4 regions of the Arthrobacter sp. TJ-263 genome follow, and region 2 is predicted to be linked to each of the others. Evidence: riboswitches for the same ligand, from Rfam matches in the RefSeq annotation. Region 2 holds a riboswitch; each other region holds the start of a gene.
What was found. Region 2 has a riboswitch for S-adenosylmethionine ahead of AC4D2F_RS08405 (ABC transporter substrate-binding protein). Riboswitches for the same ligand answer to the same signal wherever they lie in the genome.

Region 1: linked by a shared signal. The riboswitch ahead of AC4D2F_RS11435 (bifunctional o-acetylhomoserine/o-acetylserine sulfhydrylase) and the one ahead of AC4D2F_RS08405 (ABC transporter substrate-binding protein) in region 2 are both predicted to bind S-adenosylmethionine.
Region 3: linked by a shared signal. The riboswitch ahead of AC4D2F_RS13450 (LLM class flavin-dependent oxidoreductase) and the one ahead of AC4D2F_RS08405 (ABC transporter substrate-binding protein) in region 2 are both predicted to bind S-adenosylmethionine.
Region 4: linked by a shared signal. The riboswitch ahead of AC4D2F_RS02505 (ABC transporter substrate-binding protein) and the one ahead of AC4D2F_RS08405 (ABC transporter substrate-binding protein) in region 2 are both predicted to bind S-adenosylmethionine.

The regions. Positions count from the first base shown of each region.
Region 1 covers NZ_JBZCNE010000002.1:165,084-169,023, forward strand. The annotation lists gene metX (homoserine O-acetyltransferase MetX) at 1-43, opposite strand, end outside; gene AC4D2F_RS11435 (bifunctional o-acetylhomoserine/o-acetylserine sulfhydrylase) at 50-1,366, opposite strand; SAM riboswitch class IV at 1,447-1,562, opposite strand; gene AC4D2F_RS11440 (VOC family protein) at 1,740-2,381, shown strand; gene AC4D2F_RS11445 (CPBP family intramembrane glutamic endopeptidase) at 2,389-3,192, opposite strand; gene AC4D2F_RS11450 (DUF1540 domain-containing protein) at 3,383-3,667, shown strand.
Region 2 covers NZ_JBZCNE010000001.1:1,770,721-1,774,660, reverse strand. The annotation lists gene AC4D2F_RS08415 (amino acid ABC transporter ATP-binding protein) at 1-355, opposite strand, end outside; gene AC4D2F_RS08410 (amino acid ABC transporter permease) at 352-1,116, opposite strand; gene AC4D2F_RS08405 (ABC transporter substrate-binding protein) at 1,127-2,041, opposite strand; SAM riboswitch class IV at 2,212-2,329, opposite strand; gene AC4D2F_RS08400 (aminodeoxychorismate lyase) at 2,437-3,315, opposite strand; gene yjfF (galactofuranose ABC transporter, permease protein YjfF) at 3,349-3,940, opposite strand, start outside.
Region 3 covers NZ_JBZCNE010000002.1:632,120-636,059, forward strand. The annotation lists gene AC4D2F_RS13445 (SDR family oxidoreductase) at 1-204, opposite strand, end outside; gene AC4D2F_RS13450 (LLM class flavin-dependent oxidoreductase) at 504-1,892, opposite strand; SAM riboswitch class IV at 1,929-2,042, opposite strand; gene AC4D2F_RS13455 (helix-turn-helix domain-containing protein) at 2,264-2,884, shown strand; gene AC4D2F_RS13460 (hypothetical protein) at 2,881-3,099, shown strand; gene AC4D2F_RS13465 (SDR family NAD(P)-dependent oxidoreductase) at 3,466-3,940, opposite strand, start outside.
Region 4 covers NZ_JBZCNE010000001.1:531,409-535,348, reverse strand. The annotation lists gene AC4D2F_RS02510 (ABC transporter permease) at 1-120, opposite strand, end outside; gene AC4D2F_RS02505 (ABC transporter substrate-binding protein) at 121-1,782, opposite strand; SAM riboswitch class IV at 1,919-2,046, opposite strand; gene AC4D2F_RS02500 (hypothetical protein) at 2,150-2,878, opposite strand; gene AC4D2F_RS02495 (BON domain-containing protein) at 3,086-3,355, opposite strand; gene AC4D2F_RS02490 (hypothetical protein) at 3,536-3,817, shown strand; gene AC4D2F_RS02485 (hypothetical protein) at 3,814-3,940, shown strand, end outside.

The DNA.
Region 1 (3,940 bases), on a different contig from region 2:
CGTCGGTCCATGCGGGCAGCGGAGCAGGAGGGTACGTGGTCACGAACGGTCAGGCTCCCTTGGCGGCGCGGAAGCCCGCATCCAGATCGGCGAGGATGTCGGTGATGTTCTCGACGCCGACCGACAGTCGCACCAGGCCAGGCCGGACGCCCGCGGTGAGCTGCGCCTCCGCCCCGAGCTGGCTGTGCGTCGTGGACGCGGGGTGGATGACCAGCGAGCGGACGTCGCCCACGTTCGCGACGTGCGAGTGCAGTTCGAGGCCGTCGACGAAGCGCTTCCCCGCCTCCAGCCCTCCGGCGATGTCGAAGCTCACGATCGCCCCCGTGCCGTTGGGTCCGTACTTCCTCCCGCGCTCGTACCACGGACTCGAGGAGAGCCCCGCGTAGGTGACGCGCTCGACGTCGTCGTGCCCCTCCAGCCACTCGGCGACCGCCTGCGCGTTCTGCACGTGGCGTTCCATGCGCAGGCTGAGGGTCTCCAGTCCCTGGGCGATCAGGAAGGCGTTGAACGGGGAGACGGCAGAGCCGAGATCGCGGAGCAGCTGGACGCGGGCCTTGAGGATGTAGGCGAGGTTGGCGCCCAGCGCACTGCCCACCCCGAGATCGCGGGCGTACACGAGCCCCTGATAGCTCTCGTCCGGCGTGTTGAAGCCCGGGAACCGTTCGGGGTCCTGCGCGAAGTCGAAGTTGCCCGAGTCCACGATGACCCCGGCGATGGCGTTGCCGTGCCCGCCGAGGTACTTGGTGGCCGAGTGCACCACGATGTCCGCTCCCCATTCGATGGGCCGGATCAGGTACGGCGTGGACAGCGTGTTGTCGACGATCAGGGGGATGCCGTGCTCGTGGGCGACGGCGCTGATGCCCTCGATGTCGAGGACGTCCTGCCGCGGATTGGAGACCACCTCGCCGAAGAAGAGCTTGGTGCTCGGCCGGAGTGCCGCGCGCCACTGCCCGAGGTCGTCCGGGTCCTCGACGAACGTGGTCTCGATCCCGAACTTCTTCAGCGTGTGCTTGAAGAGGTTGTAGGTGCCGCCGTAGAGGCTGGGGCTGGCCACGATGTGGTCCCCCGCCTCCGCGATGTTCAGCACGGCGAACGTCTCGGCGGCCTGGCCGGAGGCCAGCAGGAGCGCGCCGACGCCGCCTTCGAGGCTTGCGATGCGGGTCTCCACGACCTCCTGGGTCGGGTTGCCGATCCGCGTGTAGATGGGCTCGAGTTCGGTCAGCGCGAACCGGTTCGCGGCGCTCTCCGCGCTCGGGAAGACGAACGACGTCGTCTGGTAGATGGGGAGCGCACGCGCCCCTGTGGTGGCATCCGGCACCTGGCCGGCGTGGATCTGGCGTGTTTCAAAGGACCAATCGTTGGACATGGTGTTCCCTCTGATCAGGGGCTCCGCCTGTCCGATGCTCCGGCCGGTGGACGCCGCTCCGGGAGACCGGACCCCGCAGGAGCCCGCGCTTGAACGGCGCCGATGGGCGCCGGACCTGGTCTTCACCCGGGGCACCCCACCGCGGTTGGAGGGTTGCCGGCCAGCAAGCCGGGGCTGTGTGCTGGCACTCATGACCTGCATTCATGTAAACCGATCCGGGCGGATCCGGCAACCGTGTGACCCTCCGTGAAGCCGCCCGAGGGCACGCTCCCGGTGCGCCCGACGTCGGCTCCCGATCGGCTCCCAGGACACGCTCCCGGGAGTAAGGCAAGCCTTAGTCGAGACCCAGATCACTTAGTGCCAAGATAGCCGCATGCGCCTGGACCATGTATCTTATGCCTGCGAACCCGATGGACTTGCCGCGACGGCCGATCGAATCTCGGCCAAGCTCGGCGTGGAGCCGGTGAAGGGTGGTGTGCACCCCCGCTTCGGCACCCGCAACATGATCTTCCCCCTGGTCAACGGCCAGTATCTGGAGGTCGTCGAGGTGCTGAACCACCCGGCGTCGGACAAGGCTCCGTTCGGCCAGGCCGTCCGCGCCCGCTCCGAGGCCGGCGGAGGCTGGATGGGCTGGTGCGTCGCCGTCGACGATCTGGCACCGTTCGAGGAGCGCCTCGGGCGCAGCGCGGTGCCCGGCAACCGGAAGTTCCCGGACGGCCAGGAGCTCACCTGGCAGCAGATCGGCATCAAGGGACTCATCGCGGACCCCCAGGTCCCCTACCTGCTCCGCTGGGACGACGGCACGGAGGACCTCCACCCCTCGAAGGCCCGCCCCGCCTCGGTGAAGCTGGACTGCCTCACCATCGCCGGCTCGTCCGAGCGGGTGACCGACTGGCTCGGGACGGACGTCGAGAGGACGCTCGACGGCGTGCAGGTCCAGTGGATCGCCCCCAACGGGACGCCCGGGGTCATGTCGGTGACGTTCGAGACCGACAGCGGTCGCGTCGAGATCTAGGCTCCGGTCACGTGCCGATCCCCAGGGCCGGCCCGAGCAGCGCGTAGCCGACGAAGCCCGTGATGTCGATGAGCGCGTGGGCGATCACGAGCGGCATGACCCGTCGTGTCCGCGTGTAGAACCAGGCGAACAGCAGGCCCATCAGCACGTTCCCGATGAACGGCCCGAACCCCTGGTAGAGGTGGTAGCTGCCCCGGATGAGGGCACTCGTGATGATGATTGCGGGGGTGGACCAGCCGAGGTCCCGCAGGCGGATGAACAGGTACCCGACCACGATGACCTCCTCGAGCACCGCGTGCCGGAGCGCGGACAGCACGAGTACCGGGATGGTCCACCAGTAGTCGTCGAGCGCGGCCGGCACGAGCGCCGTCGTGATGCCGAGCGCGCGGCCTCCCGCGTACACCCCGAGCGTTCCGACGGCGATGATCGCGGCGAGCCCCACCCCGAAACCGACGGTGCGCAGCGGCTGCTCGAAGGTGAGGCCCAGGCGCCGGACGGCCGAGACGCCGGGACCGCTGAGCAGGAACAGGACCAGGGCCACGGGCATCAGCGCGAAGAGGATGTCCAGGAGCTGGTAGGCGAGGTCGAAGTACTCGCGCTCGTTCAGCACCGGGTTCAGGGTGGTGGTCTGGCCCGCGAGGGGTCCCCGCGTGAGCTTGTCCGCGAGGCTCACGACGGCGTACACGCCGGACTGCCCCAGGGAGAGCCCGAAGACGATCAGCAGTTCTGCGGTGATCCGCCGCCTCGGGAGCGGATCCACGGAACCTCCCGCTGCGGACGGGGCGGTGGAGGACGAGGACTCGGCAGTCATGACGCTATCCTGCCAGCGGGAAGGACGGCCTGTCCCCGGATCCCGTCGTCGTCGGTCAGGCGATAGAGATGCGCCACCCCGAGCCGCGGATTACGTCACCCGATTGGGTCTTTTTGATCGCCTCCATCAGGCCTACCGTGGACGCAGGATGCAGCCCGGCCGGGCAGCTGAACCAGGGAGGACCTTCGTCATGAGCACACAAGTTGCAGAATGCAGTGTCGCCAGTTGTTCCTTCAACGACCATTCCCATTGCAACGCAGCCGCCATCACAGTAGGCGGAGAAGAGGACCACGCAGCGTGCGCCACCTTCATCGACATCGGTGTCCACGGCGGCCTGCCCAAGGTCCTGGCCGGCGTCGGAGCGTGCCAGCGCACCGAATGCGCCCACAACGATCATCTGATGTGCAACGCGCCCGAAGTCCGCGTTGGCCCAGGACCCGACAACGCCGACTGCCTCACCTACAGCCACCGGTAGCGCGAATCACCCTCCGGCAACTCGGTCAGTCCCATCACTGCGGCGGCGTGCCTGACCCCTCGCGCCTGTCCCGCAGGAATCGTCCGATGGCCGCACCCGCTCTGCCTGCCGTGCCCATCCCGCCACGAGCCGGCACCAGGTGGGATTCCTCCTGTCGTTGACGCGGTGGCCGTCTGCAGGCAGATCGCTGGTGTCCGGGGCAGGACGTTACCCGGCTCGAGTGACCGACCCGGTTTTGAGAACCATACTCATCTCGTTATCGTTGGTGAGAAC
Region 2 (3,940 bases):
GCGCCTCGTCCGCCGACATCTTCCGGAGCTTGCGCAGGGCCAGCGAGACGTTGTCCAGCACGCTCTTGTGCGGGAACAGGTTGAACTGCTGGAACACCATGCCGATGCGCCGGCGCAGCTCGTCCGGGTTGTCCTTCAGGACGGACCGGCCGTCCAGCAGGATGTCCCCCTGATCAGGTTCGATCAGCCGGTTCAGGACGCGCAGGAGGGTGGACTTGCCGGACCCGGAGGGGCCGATGACCGACGCCGTCGTGCCCTGCTCCACGTGCAGGTCGATCCCCCGCAGCACGTGGTTGGAGCCGAAGGACAGGTGCAGGTTCCTGCCCGTCAGGGTCCCTGATTCTTGTGTCTTCACGCCTTCGCTCCTTCGCCGATCCTTGCGGCCAGTTCATCCGGTTCGGGCTTCTGCTTCCTGCCCACGCGCAGCCGGTTGTCGATGAAGTTGACCAGGTGCGTGAGCGGGATGGTCAGGCACAGGTAGAGCACGCCGGCAGCGATGAGCGGTGACAGGTTGCCGGTGTTGCTAGCGGCGTCGTTGCCCACCCGGAAGAGTTCGCGCTCACTGGCCACGAGGCCGATGAAGTAGATGAGCGAGGACTCCTTGATGAGCGAGATGAACTGGTTCACCAGGGCCGGCAGCACGCGCCGCACGCCCTGGGGGATCACGACGAGCTGCATCGACGAGCTGTAGCTGAAGCCGAGGGCACGCGACGCCTCCAGCTGTCCCTTCTCCACGCTCTGGATGCCGGAGCGGAAGATCTCACCGATGTAGGCCGAGGCGATCAGCGAGAGGGCGAGGATGCCCAGCGGGTACGGGCTCGTGCTGCCCGTGATCTCCCGGAGGATCGGGCCGAGCCCGAGGCCGATGAGCAGGATGATCACGACGGCGGGTAGCCCGCGGAAGATGTCCGTGTAGACGCGGGCGATCCACCGCAGCACGCGGTTGCGTGAGATCCCCATGACGGCGAGGATCATCCCGACGATCGTCCCGATGATCCCCGACGCCAGGGCGAGCATGATGGTGTTCGGCAGGCCGACGGTCAGGAGGTCCGGCAGGACAGCCGCCATCGCCTCCCAGTCGAAGAACGTCTTCCCGAGCTGTTCGAGGGCATCCATGCAGGGACCGCTACTTTACTTCCACGGCTTTGCTGCCGGGCTTCCAGTCGGAGGGCATCTCGCGGTCCGGGTACCACTCCTCGGTGAGCTCGGTCCACGTGCCGTCGGCGACGACGGCGTCGAGGCCCGCATTGAGGGCGTCGATGAGCGGCTGGTTGTCGCTGTTCACGGCGTACGCGGTGAAGTTCTCGGTGTTGATGATGGTCTCGGCGATCGTCGTGTCGTCGCCCTCCTTCACCTGACCGGTGGCCTGCTGCGACGGGGCCACCCAGGCGTCCACCTGCCCGTTCTTCACGTTCGCGTAGACGGTGTTGTAGTCGGGGAAGCGCACCGGCTCGAGACCGAGGGTGTTGGAGACGTAGTCGTCCTGGACGGTGCCCTGGACCACGCCGATGCGGGTGCTCTCCGAGAGCGAGTCGAAGCCTGTGACCGAGGAGCCGTTCTTCGTGACGACGGCCATGTAGCCGAAGTCGTAGCCGTTGGTGAAGCCCACGTTCTCGCGGCGCTCCGCGGTGGTGGAGATCGAGGAGGATCCGACGTCGAACTGCTTGTTCTGCACCTGGGCGAGGAGCGCGGAGAAGTCCGTGGACGCGAACTCGACCTCCAGGCCCAGCTTGTCGCCGATGGCGCGCAGCAGCTCGTTGTCGTAGCCGGTGAAGACGCCGTCCTCGAGGAAGATGTTCGGCGGGGCGTCCGAGAGCGTGCCGACGCGCAGCGTGCCGTCGGTGACGAGGCCGAGCTCGGCCGTGTCGATCTCGTCGATCGGCGTCGTGGTCTCGGTCGTGTACTGGTCGAGCGACTGCTGGTCGCTGCCGGCCAGGGCGTCCGTGGTCTCGGTGGGCTCGCTGCTGCCGCTGCCGCAGGAGACGGTCAAGGCGAGGAAGGGGACGGCGAATGCCGCCAGGACCTTGCGGGAGATGTTCATGATGTCCTTCGAGGTGCCGGCCCGGATGGAGGCGCGGGGAACGGGGATGGTGCGGGGGACGCCGGGTCACGGCGAGGAGGGGACAGGCTGCTGGGTGACACGCTCACTGTTCTGGGATGTGCGCGGGTGCGGGTGCCGTCACGGAGGAATGGTCCGGGACAGGCCGCACGACGCCGTACTTGCCAACCGGGGGACTTGTCCCGGCGGCCGAATCTTCACCTGGAGCACCCCACTACGGGAGAGGGTTGCTGTCCAGCCGGCCAGGGCCGAGGGCTGGAACTCTTGATTGCAGGCAAAACGCTAGGGCAGCACGAAGCACCGGGTCAAAACGAGAGGGCCGAAAACCGACGCTTGACGTAGCAGAAGGGCCTTCAGGGGCCGTTTTGTGGCGGAGATTACACGAAGCGGTCCACGAGGTCGGTGAGTTCGGCGGTCAGCGCGCTCGAGGTGCGGAGGTCCTGGCCGTCCAGCGAGAGCACCGGCGCGAGGAGCCGGATACTCGAGATCAGCCACACGGCGTCGGCCTCGAGCAGGTGGTGCGGTTCCAGCGGTCCGTAGCCGAGCTCCCACCCCTGGTCCTTCGCCGCGGCGAACAGCGCGCTCTGTGAGGTCCCAGCGAGGATCCCGCTCTCGAGCTGCGGCGTGAGGAGGGTCTTCCGGCCGTCGCGGTCGTAGGCGAGGAGGACGGTCGACGTCGGGCCTTCCAGCACCTTGCCGTCGGAGGAGGTGAAGATGACGTCGTCCGCCCCGTGCGCCTTCGCGTAGCGGACGGCGGCCATGTTGACGGCGTAGGAGAGGGTCTTCGCCCCCAGGAGCAGCCAGGGCGCGCGCTGGGCGACGGTGCTGTCGTACCCGCGCTCGAGGAAGAGGACCTTCAGGCCCGTCTCGCGCTGCCGGAGGGTGGCCTCGGGCACGCGGGAAACCTGCACCCAGGCCGTGGCCCGCCCGGCGCCCTCGACGCCGCGCGTGGCGACCAGCTTCACGACGGCGTGTCCCTGGTCCGGTTCCGCTGCCGCGAACTCGCGCAGGCCGGTGCGGATCGCGCGGCTCCACGCCTCGGCGTCGGGCACGGTCAGATCCAGGGCGTCGGCCGACGCCGCGAGGCGCGCCAGGTGCGCCTGCTCCTTGCGGGGGGCTCCGTCGACGGCGAGCAGGGATTCGAAGAGGCCGTCCCCGCGGGTGGCGCCGAGGTCGGTGGCCATCAGCTGCGGCTGGGACGCGTCGGCCACCCTGCCGTCGTCATGGGCCGGGTCCAGGAACACGAGAACAGTCATGGGCCACAGCGTAGCCGCCGGAACCCCGCGGCCTCAGGTGAGTCTGACCTTCCGGGTGAAGAGTTTCTGCAGCAGGATGAAGACGAGGAGCAGGGCGCCGATCACTATGCGCGTCCACCAGGAGCTCAGCGTGCCCTCGTAGGAGATGAACGTCTGGACGATACCGAGCACGAGCACCCCCGTGAGGGAGCCGAGCACGTACCCGTAGCCTCCCGTCAGCAGCGTCCCGCCCACCACGACCGCCGCGATGGCGTCGAGTTCCAGCCCGGTGGCCGCCAGGCTGTAGCCCGAGAGGCTGTAGAACGAGAAGAGGATCCCGGCGATCGAGGAGCACAGTCCGCTGATCCCGTACACGAGGACCTTGGTGCGCGGGACGGCGAGGCCCATGAGCAGCGCCGAGGACTCTCCGCCACCGATCGCGTACACGGTCCGCCCGAACCGCGTCTGATGCAGCACGTAGAACGCGACGGCGACCACGACGAGGGCGATCACGACGCCGGGGGAGACGAACAGCCTCCCCACCAGCGGGATCCTCGCCTGCGCCATGGAGGTGAAGAAGGGGTCGGTCACGGTGATGGAATCGACGCTGATGACGTAGCAGAGGCCCCGCGCCAGGAACAGGCCC
Region 3 (3,940 bases), on a different contig from region 2:
GTGGCCACGGAAGACTTCAGTCATCTGCGCCACCGACAACTCGGAGACGTCAGCGACCACGGGGGTCGCGCCCGCCTGCTCGACATCGCCGGCATGGTCCTGGTTGCGGAAGATCGAACTGACCTGGTGACCCTGGCTCGTGAGGATCTTCGTGAGGTGCAGGGCTACTTTTCCGTGCCCACCGATGATGGCTACGCGTGACATGGGAACTCCTTCTGTCGAATGACTGGTCGTCGGATACCTTGTCTTCGACGCTAGTCCCCGCACCTCGGGCTGGCCACCTTCCTGCGGGTGTTCCGCCGCCAGCGCAGGCCTATTCCCCAGGACCGCCGCCAATGCTCAGGACATCTCGGGGCCCTGCTGACACGTCCGACCGGACGGGCCGGACTGCCGGTGCTGGACCCAGCGAGGCGTCAATAGCCGACGCGTGAGCGTGCAGACCCGACTGACACGTCAGCACCGCACCGCCGAGGGGTCGATGCCCGACAGACCCGGCTGACATGTCAGGGGCGGATCGTCTGGAGTCGGTACCGCGCACCGCGATGCTCCTCGGGCAGACGATCGCCCTTCCCGAACAGCTTCTGCCGCAATGTTCCTTCCGTGTACTCCGTCGGGTACGCACCACGCTTCTGCAGCTCCGGCACGACGAACTCGATGATGTCCTCGAAAGTCCCCGGGGTGATTGCATAGGCGAGGTTGAAGCCGTCGACGTCGGTCTCCTCCACCCACGCCTGGAGTTCATCGGCGACCTGCACACCCGAGCCGACGATGCGCGGACCGAGCCCACCGATCCCCGCCGACTCGGCGATGTCCCGCACGGTCCACGGCGAGCCGTCGTCGTTCACCTTCTGGAAGTTGGCCACGGCGGACTGGATGGCGTTGGACTTGACGTTGCCGAGCGGCTCGTCCGGGTCGTAGACGGAGAGATCCACGCCCAGCCACCCCGAGACGAGCACGAGGGCTCCCTCGTAGCTGACGTACTGCTGGTAGTCGGCGTGCTTGGCCTGGGCCTTCTCCTCCGTCTTGTCCGTGATGATGGTGAGCAGCGTGTAGATCCGCACCGAGTAGCGGTCACGCCCCTCGGCTTCGACGGCATCCCGGATCTTCCTGACCACGTCCTTCAGCCTCTCCTTCGTGGGTGCAGCGACGAACACCGCTTCCGCGTTGCCGGCCGCGAAGGCGATGCCACGGGAGGACGCGCCGGCCTGGAAGATGACCGGCGTCCGCTGCGGCGACGGCTCGCTGAGATGGATCCCCGGCACCTTGAAGTACTTGCCGTCGTGGTTGATGTCGTGGACCTTGGCCGGATCCGTGAAGACGCCCGCCTCGCGGTCGCGGACCACGGCGTCGTCCTCCCAGGACCCCTCGAGCAGCTTGTAGAGGACCTCGAGGTACTCATCCGCGTGGTCGTAGCGCGCATCGTGCTCGAGTTGGTCCTCCTGGCCCATGTTGCGTGCGGCAGAAGGAAGATACCCGGTCACCACGTTCCAGCCGACCCGCCCCTTGGTGAGATGGTCCAGCGTGGAGAGCCGGCGCGCGAAGGGATAGGGGTGCTCGTAGGCGGTGCCTGCCGTGACGCCGAACCCGAGGTGCTCGGTGACGAGCGCCATCGCGGAGACGAGCAGGAACGGGTCGTTGACCGGCGTCTGCGTCCCCTGCCGCAGGGTGGCCTCGTTGGACCCGCCGTAGACGTCGTACGTGCCGAGGACATCGGCGATGAAGACGCCGTCGAACAAGCCCTTCTCGAGGGTCTTCGCCAGGTCGGCCCAGTAGCTCAGGTCCTTGTAGCGCCACGACTGGTCGTCGGGGTGGCGCCACAGCCCCGGCGACTGATGACCCACGCAGTTCATGTCGAAAGCGTTGAAGCGGATACGGCGCGGTGATGTGGGCATGAAGATTCCTCATGTCGGGGCACTGCCGTGGCGGAAGCGCCATACTTGCCCGCACTGCCTGTGCCGGGCCGAATCCTCACCTGGGGCACCCCACTACAGCGAGAGGGTTGCCGTCCAACGAACCAGGGTTTTGCGTTGGAGCTCTTGATTCTGCTCACGAGCGTAAGTGGGCCGAGACGCCGCCGTCCACCCGCCGTCGTCACCGGGCGTCACGCGTCCAGCCTCCCCGATGCCCGGCCAGCACCTGCCGCACGTCGAATATCCCCTGTCCGGCGAATGCCCGACGGCGGTAGTGCGCACTGGGCGAAGAGAACAGCAGGAAGTGCAAAGAAACCATTGCAAATAGTTCTTTGCAATGGCGCACTGATGTCATGGATGAAGCCACCGGCAGTGGAAGACAGCCCGCAAACGACGGCGACCGCGTCATCGACGGGGCAGCACTCAAGGCCCTCGCTCACCCCCTCAGGATCCAGCTGCTCGAGGTCCTGTCCAGCTACGGGCCGCAGACCGCGAGCAGCATCGGCAAACGCATCGGCGAGTCGAGTGGGGCTACGAGCTACCACCTGAGGCAGCTGGCGCGTTACGGGCTCGTCCGGGAGGTGGCGGATCGCGGGTCCGCCCGTGAGCGGTGGTGGGAACGGCCCCGGGGGTCCCTGACCCTCAGCACTCCCGAACTCGAGCAGGACCCCACCACACGGGAAGCCGCGCGGCAGGTGAACCGCCAGTTCGAACGCGGCCGATCCGAGGCACTCGCCACCTTCATGGCCAGTGGCTCCGAGTCCGTCCCACCCGAATGGGCGGACGCAGCCGTGATCGCAACGATGAACGCCCACCTGACGGCGGACCAACTCGCCGCCCTCGCCCTCGACATGAGCGAGGTCCTTCGCGAGAAGCTCGACGCCTACCGCTCCGAGCCGGGCACCCCGGCAACCCGCCCGGTCCAGATCCACTTCAACGCCTTCCCCCTCATCGACCTGCAGGAGTCGTCATGACCAGCACAGCCCTTCACGCCGGCTACCCGCCGCTCGCCGGCCCACCCCGGGGAGGTCTCGCGTCCCGGACGCTCATTCGCCTGGGCACTGCCTTCATCGCAGCAGGATCGTCACTGGCCTCCGCGGACGGTACCAACGGGGAGCTCTTCCACCGCCACCTCGAGCGCAGGTCCGACCTGCAAGCCCTCGCCCACAGCAGCATCCATCTCCTCTAGCCGCGCTGCGGGTATCGTCCTCCGGGCAGGCGGCAGCCACCTCCTCCAAACACACCCGGCGACCACCGAAGAGGACGCACCGTGCAACGACCACAGGCCGGACGCACCGCGCCAACCACCGCAGGTAGGACCCGCCCCGGCGCCTCCCGCAGGCCGGACACACCGCGACAACCACCGCAGGTAGGACCCGCCCCGGCGCCTCCCGCGGGTCAGACCCATAGCGACAACCACCGCAGGTAGGACGCACCCCGACAACTCCCGCAGTAGGACGCACCCCGGCGCCTCCCGCAGGCCGGACACACCGCGCCGACCACCGCAGGTAGGACGCACCCCGGCAGCTCCCGCCGGCCGGACACACCGCGCCGACTACCTCAGGTAGGACGCCCCGTTGACGTCCACCACGGTGCCGCTGACCCAGAGCGGAGCATCGATTGCCAGCCAGGCGACCGTCTGCGCCACCTCTTCCGGCGTCGCGACACGGTTGAACGGACTCTGTGCGCGCACCGCGTCGCCGCCCGGACCGTCGAGCACGGTTCTGCCCATGTCGGTCTCGACGAACCCCGGTGCGACGGCGGCCGCGAGGATTCCGCGGGGAGCGAGCGCTACGGCGAGAGACTGGGTCATGGAGTGCAGCGCCGCCTTGCTCGCGCCGTAGGCAGACGTGACGGGTTCACCCCGGTAGGCTCCGCGTGACCCGACACTCACAAGCCGTCCACCTTCAGGCCCCGCCGGTCGGTCCAGGAGGTGCCGCGCGACGAGCCAGGCCAGGTTCGCGGGCCCCAGGAGGTTCACATCCAGCGTGCGACGCCATGCTCCCTGCCAGTCCTCGAAGGACACGGCA
Region 4 (3,940 bases), 1.2 Mb from region 2:
GATCAGCAGCGCCGTGTCGCCCGGGATCAGGTAGACCGCGAGGAACGTCAGCGTCGCGGCTCCCCAGAGGACACCGATCCCGACCGCGAGCCGCGTGAGGACGCGCCGGAGCACGGCCATCTACTCGGCCTTCCAGGCGTACGTGAGGACCGGCACCGGGTGGGAGGTGTCCACGGCGACGTCGTGCAGGGTGTTCGCGTAGGCGAACTGGCTCGGATTCTCGTAGAGCGGCACGCCGGGCACGATCTCGAGCAGCCGGTGCTGCGCCTTCGAGTACGCCTCCTCGGCGGCGGGTCCGTCATCGGCCTCACGGGCCGCGGAGAGCAACGCGTCGAGCTGCGGGTCGTTCACGTACGAGGAGTTCTGACCGATCCGCTCACCTGTGATCTCGGAGGAGTGGTAGCGGATGAACAGGACGTCGGTGGTGTTGGTGTGCCACACCCCGGCCAGGGCGTCGTAGTCGCCGGCGTAGCGGAGTTCGGTGAGCTGCGCCTGGGGGAGCTGGATGATCTGGAGGTCGAAGCCGACCTTCCGCGCCTCACCCTGGAGCTGCACGAGCAGCGGGCTCGGCGTGGAACTCTCCACCGTGGGCACCTCGACCGTGAGCCGCTTCCCGTCCCGCGTGCGGAAGCCCTCGTCGTCCCGCCCGGTCCAGCCGGCGTCGTCGAGCAGCTGGTTCGCCCGCTCGGGGTCGTGGGTCAGCACGCCCTCCACGGACGGGTCGTAGTACTTGCTCTCCTTCGACAGGAAGCCGTCGATCGGGGTGTAGGTGCCGAAGCCGAGGCTCTCCGTGACGGCTCCCGTGTCCACGGCGGCGGCGAACGCCTGGCGGACCGCGAGGTCGTCGAACGGCGCCCGGTCGAGGTTGAAGCTCAGCACGTAGGGGCTGCCGGTGCGGGGCAGGTTCTCGTAGGTGAAGTCCGGGTCCGCCTGGACCGCGGCGGCGTTCTGCGGCGCGAGGTTCTCGGTCAGGTCGTACTGCCCCGAGACGAGGGACTGGTGGCGGATGACGGGTTCGCTGACGAGGGTGACCTCCACACCGTCGAGGTGCGCTTCGCCGTCACCGTCCAGCCATTCCGGCGCCCAGTCGTAGCCGTCCCGTTTGGTGTAGCTGATGCTCTGGCCAGGCTTGTAGTCGGCGACGGTGAAGGGACCGGTGCCGATCGGCTCCTGGCACAGCGTCTCGGGGGACTCGGAGATGGCCTTGCCCGAGTTCATGCCGAGCCAGGACTGCGCGAGCGTGTAGAGGAACGGCGTGTAGGGGTACGCGAGGTGCGCTTCGAAGGTGTACTCGTCGATCACGGTGCCGTCCACGTACGGGGCGATGTACGCGGCGGCGAGGGGCGACTTCGTGGCGGGGTCCCTCATGTGCTCGAAGTTCTGCCCGAGGACCTCCGCGTTCCAGGGGGAGCCGTCGCTGAAGGTGACGCCCTGCTTCAGGCGGAACGTGTACGTCTTGCCGTCCTCCGAGACCTCCCAGGACTCCGCGAGGTACGGCGCGATCTCCCCGTTCTCGTCGAGGGTCACCACGTTGTCGTAGATCAGGCGCCCCAGGAACTGTTGCTGCGTCGCCGAGATGCCGTGCCCGTCGAGGCACCCCGGCTCGGCCGAGATGGACACGTCGAGGACGCCGCCGGCCACCGGCTCGCCGTCGGTGACGGCGGACGGGCTCGCCGGCCCGGCGCAACCGGTCAGGAGGGCGAGGAGGCCGACGGCGGACAGGGCGGTGACATGTCCGAAGTAGTTTCGATTTCGGGCAGGACGAAGTACGGATGCATTCATGGAGAATTCCTCGGAAAGGCGTTCCGGCGCAACGCACAGCGCATTACGCAGGGAATGGGAAGAAAAGGGAAAGACGCGCAGAAGGCGCCGGGATCCTGCTAGGGGAAGGCGGTACAGCTCATGATGAGTGCCTTTCGAAGTGCTCTTGCCCGCGCCGGACCGGCACTGAGTGCCAAGGCGAAGGCCGCTTCGTCATCCGAACCACCCACGAACATGGGGTTGGTGCGCGGCCTAGTCGGAGCTTGGCGGCCGCGTCTCTTGAAGCTGCAATTACTATAAGCATGCCCCTCGATCGATTCGGTCAACAAGAAGTTATGTGACTACGACTATGCGCGGGCCCGGCAGCGCCCGGGGATAAGGCCGGGTATCACGATCGGAAGCGCCGGCCCGCCGGCAGATGTCGCCACGTGCTGCGGGCACCGGTCCCTGGGGCGCGTGCCGCGCGCAGCGCGTAGAGGATGGTCAGGAGATCGATCCCCTCCTGGCCGAACGCGCCGGCCAGTGGGGGGACGAGTCCCAGGGCGGCGCCCGTCATCAACACGAGGCTCAGGGCGATGCCGATGCCGATGCTCTGCAGCGCTATGCGCAGGGTCCGCTTGCCGATGATCACGGCCTCTGTGACTTTCGCGAGGTCGTCGACGGTGATGATCACCTCCGCCGATTCGCTGGCCGCCGTCGATCCCGGCGCCCCCACGTAGACGGCGGTTTCCCCCGGAGCCGGGGGAGGGTCCGGGACGCGCCCGACGATGCCTTCCACGAAGCGGCGTTTGCCGACGGCGATCGCGGTCCCCGCGACCTCGGCGCGAGGACCTCGTCCTCGGTGAGGGGTCCCGCCGTCGGGGCGAGGACGATCCCGCCCATCAGTGGCGTGACGGAGGTCAGGGTGCCGGTCGTGTCGAAGGCGACGCTCCGGGCCCGCGCGAGCTGCTCCAACGCCTGGGTGAGCCGAGCGGGGTGCCCGCTCGAGCAGTGCCCGTAGCTGCGTCTGGGCGCGTGCGGACGCGAACTCGTCCAGTGCCTGCCCGCAGGCGATCATCAGCACGACGACGATGCTTGCGTGGTACTCGCCGGTGACGGCTGTCGTGACGATGGCCATCAACGCCAGGAGGTCGACGCCCGATGGCCCTCCGGATGTCCTTGAGCATGCCGAAAGCCTGTACGGTCGCGAGCCCGGGGGAATAGGACGTCGCGATGATCTGCGCGGCGGCCGATGTGCATGCGCGTCAGCCTAGGCCGCGGCACGGAGGGCGTGCAGGGCCCTTGTGCCCCGATCCGCCAGCGTGTCAGGCATCGCGTGAGGTGGTCAGGTGGGTCCCGAGGAGACGGTCAGGTTGTTGTAGACGGCGCGGACGGCCGGGTCGCACCAGCAGGCGAAGCCTGCGCGTGACTTGTCTTCGCGGCGCAAGGCGATTCCGGAAAGCACCACGATGCCCTCCGTCACGGTGATGTCCAGGATCGCGCAGTCGGCCGCGCGGCGGACCGCGTGGCGCAGCAGATCCTCGAGTGATGCGGGACTACTCGCCCCGCGTACTCCTCCATCCTCGACGAGGTGGTTGTCGACCGACGTCGTCATCCGTCCACTGTGCGCCGGGCACCGGTTCCCGTGCAGGGTCCAAGGTCCTTCCCCGGCCGTCCCGGCCCGCGGGTCCGGGCGGAGGACGACGCCGGATGGGACTTTAGGCCCTAGTAGTCGGTTGATGACTCGCGTGTGATGTTCGTGCAAAGCGAGACACCGATCCGAGAGGTTCGCACAGTGACCAACATCAGTTCAATTTGGACGAGGATCGATCCTGGAGTGCAGCAGTGGGTTCTCGCGAACCCGGGATGCCTGGTCCTGCCGCGCACTCTGGTGAATCGGGTGGAAGCAAGCATCGGCGAGAGCCTGCATGCGGACGACCACGGGGAGTACTGGTTCTCCGGCGAGGAGCTCGTGTTCCTGAAGGCGCGTCGTCGGGCACAGGAACTCGGCGGGTACAGCGCGGATGGGCAGGGCAGCATCCGATGGGACGACCACGCAGAGATGCTGGACCGGTGAGGAGGCGTCCAATCGCGGCCGGCGGTGTGACCCGGGGATCGGCGAGGACCGCCTACCGTCGGGGAGGGACCACTGCCCTCGGTGCCGAGTCCGAGGAGACGATGCGGCGGCGCGCGATGGCGA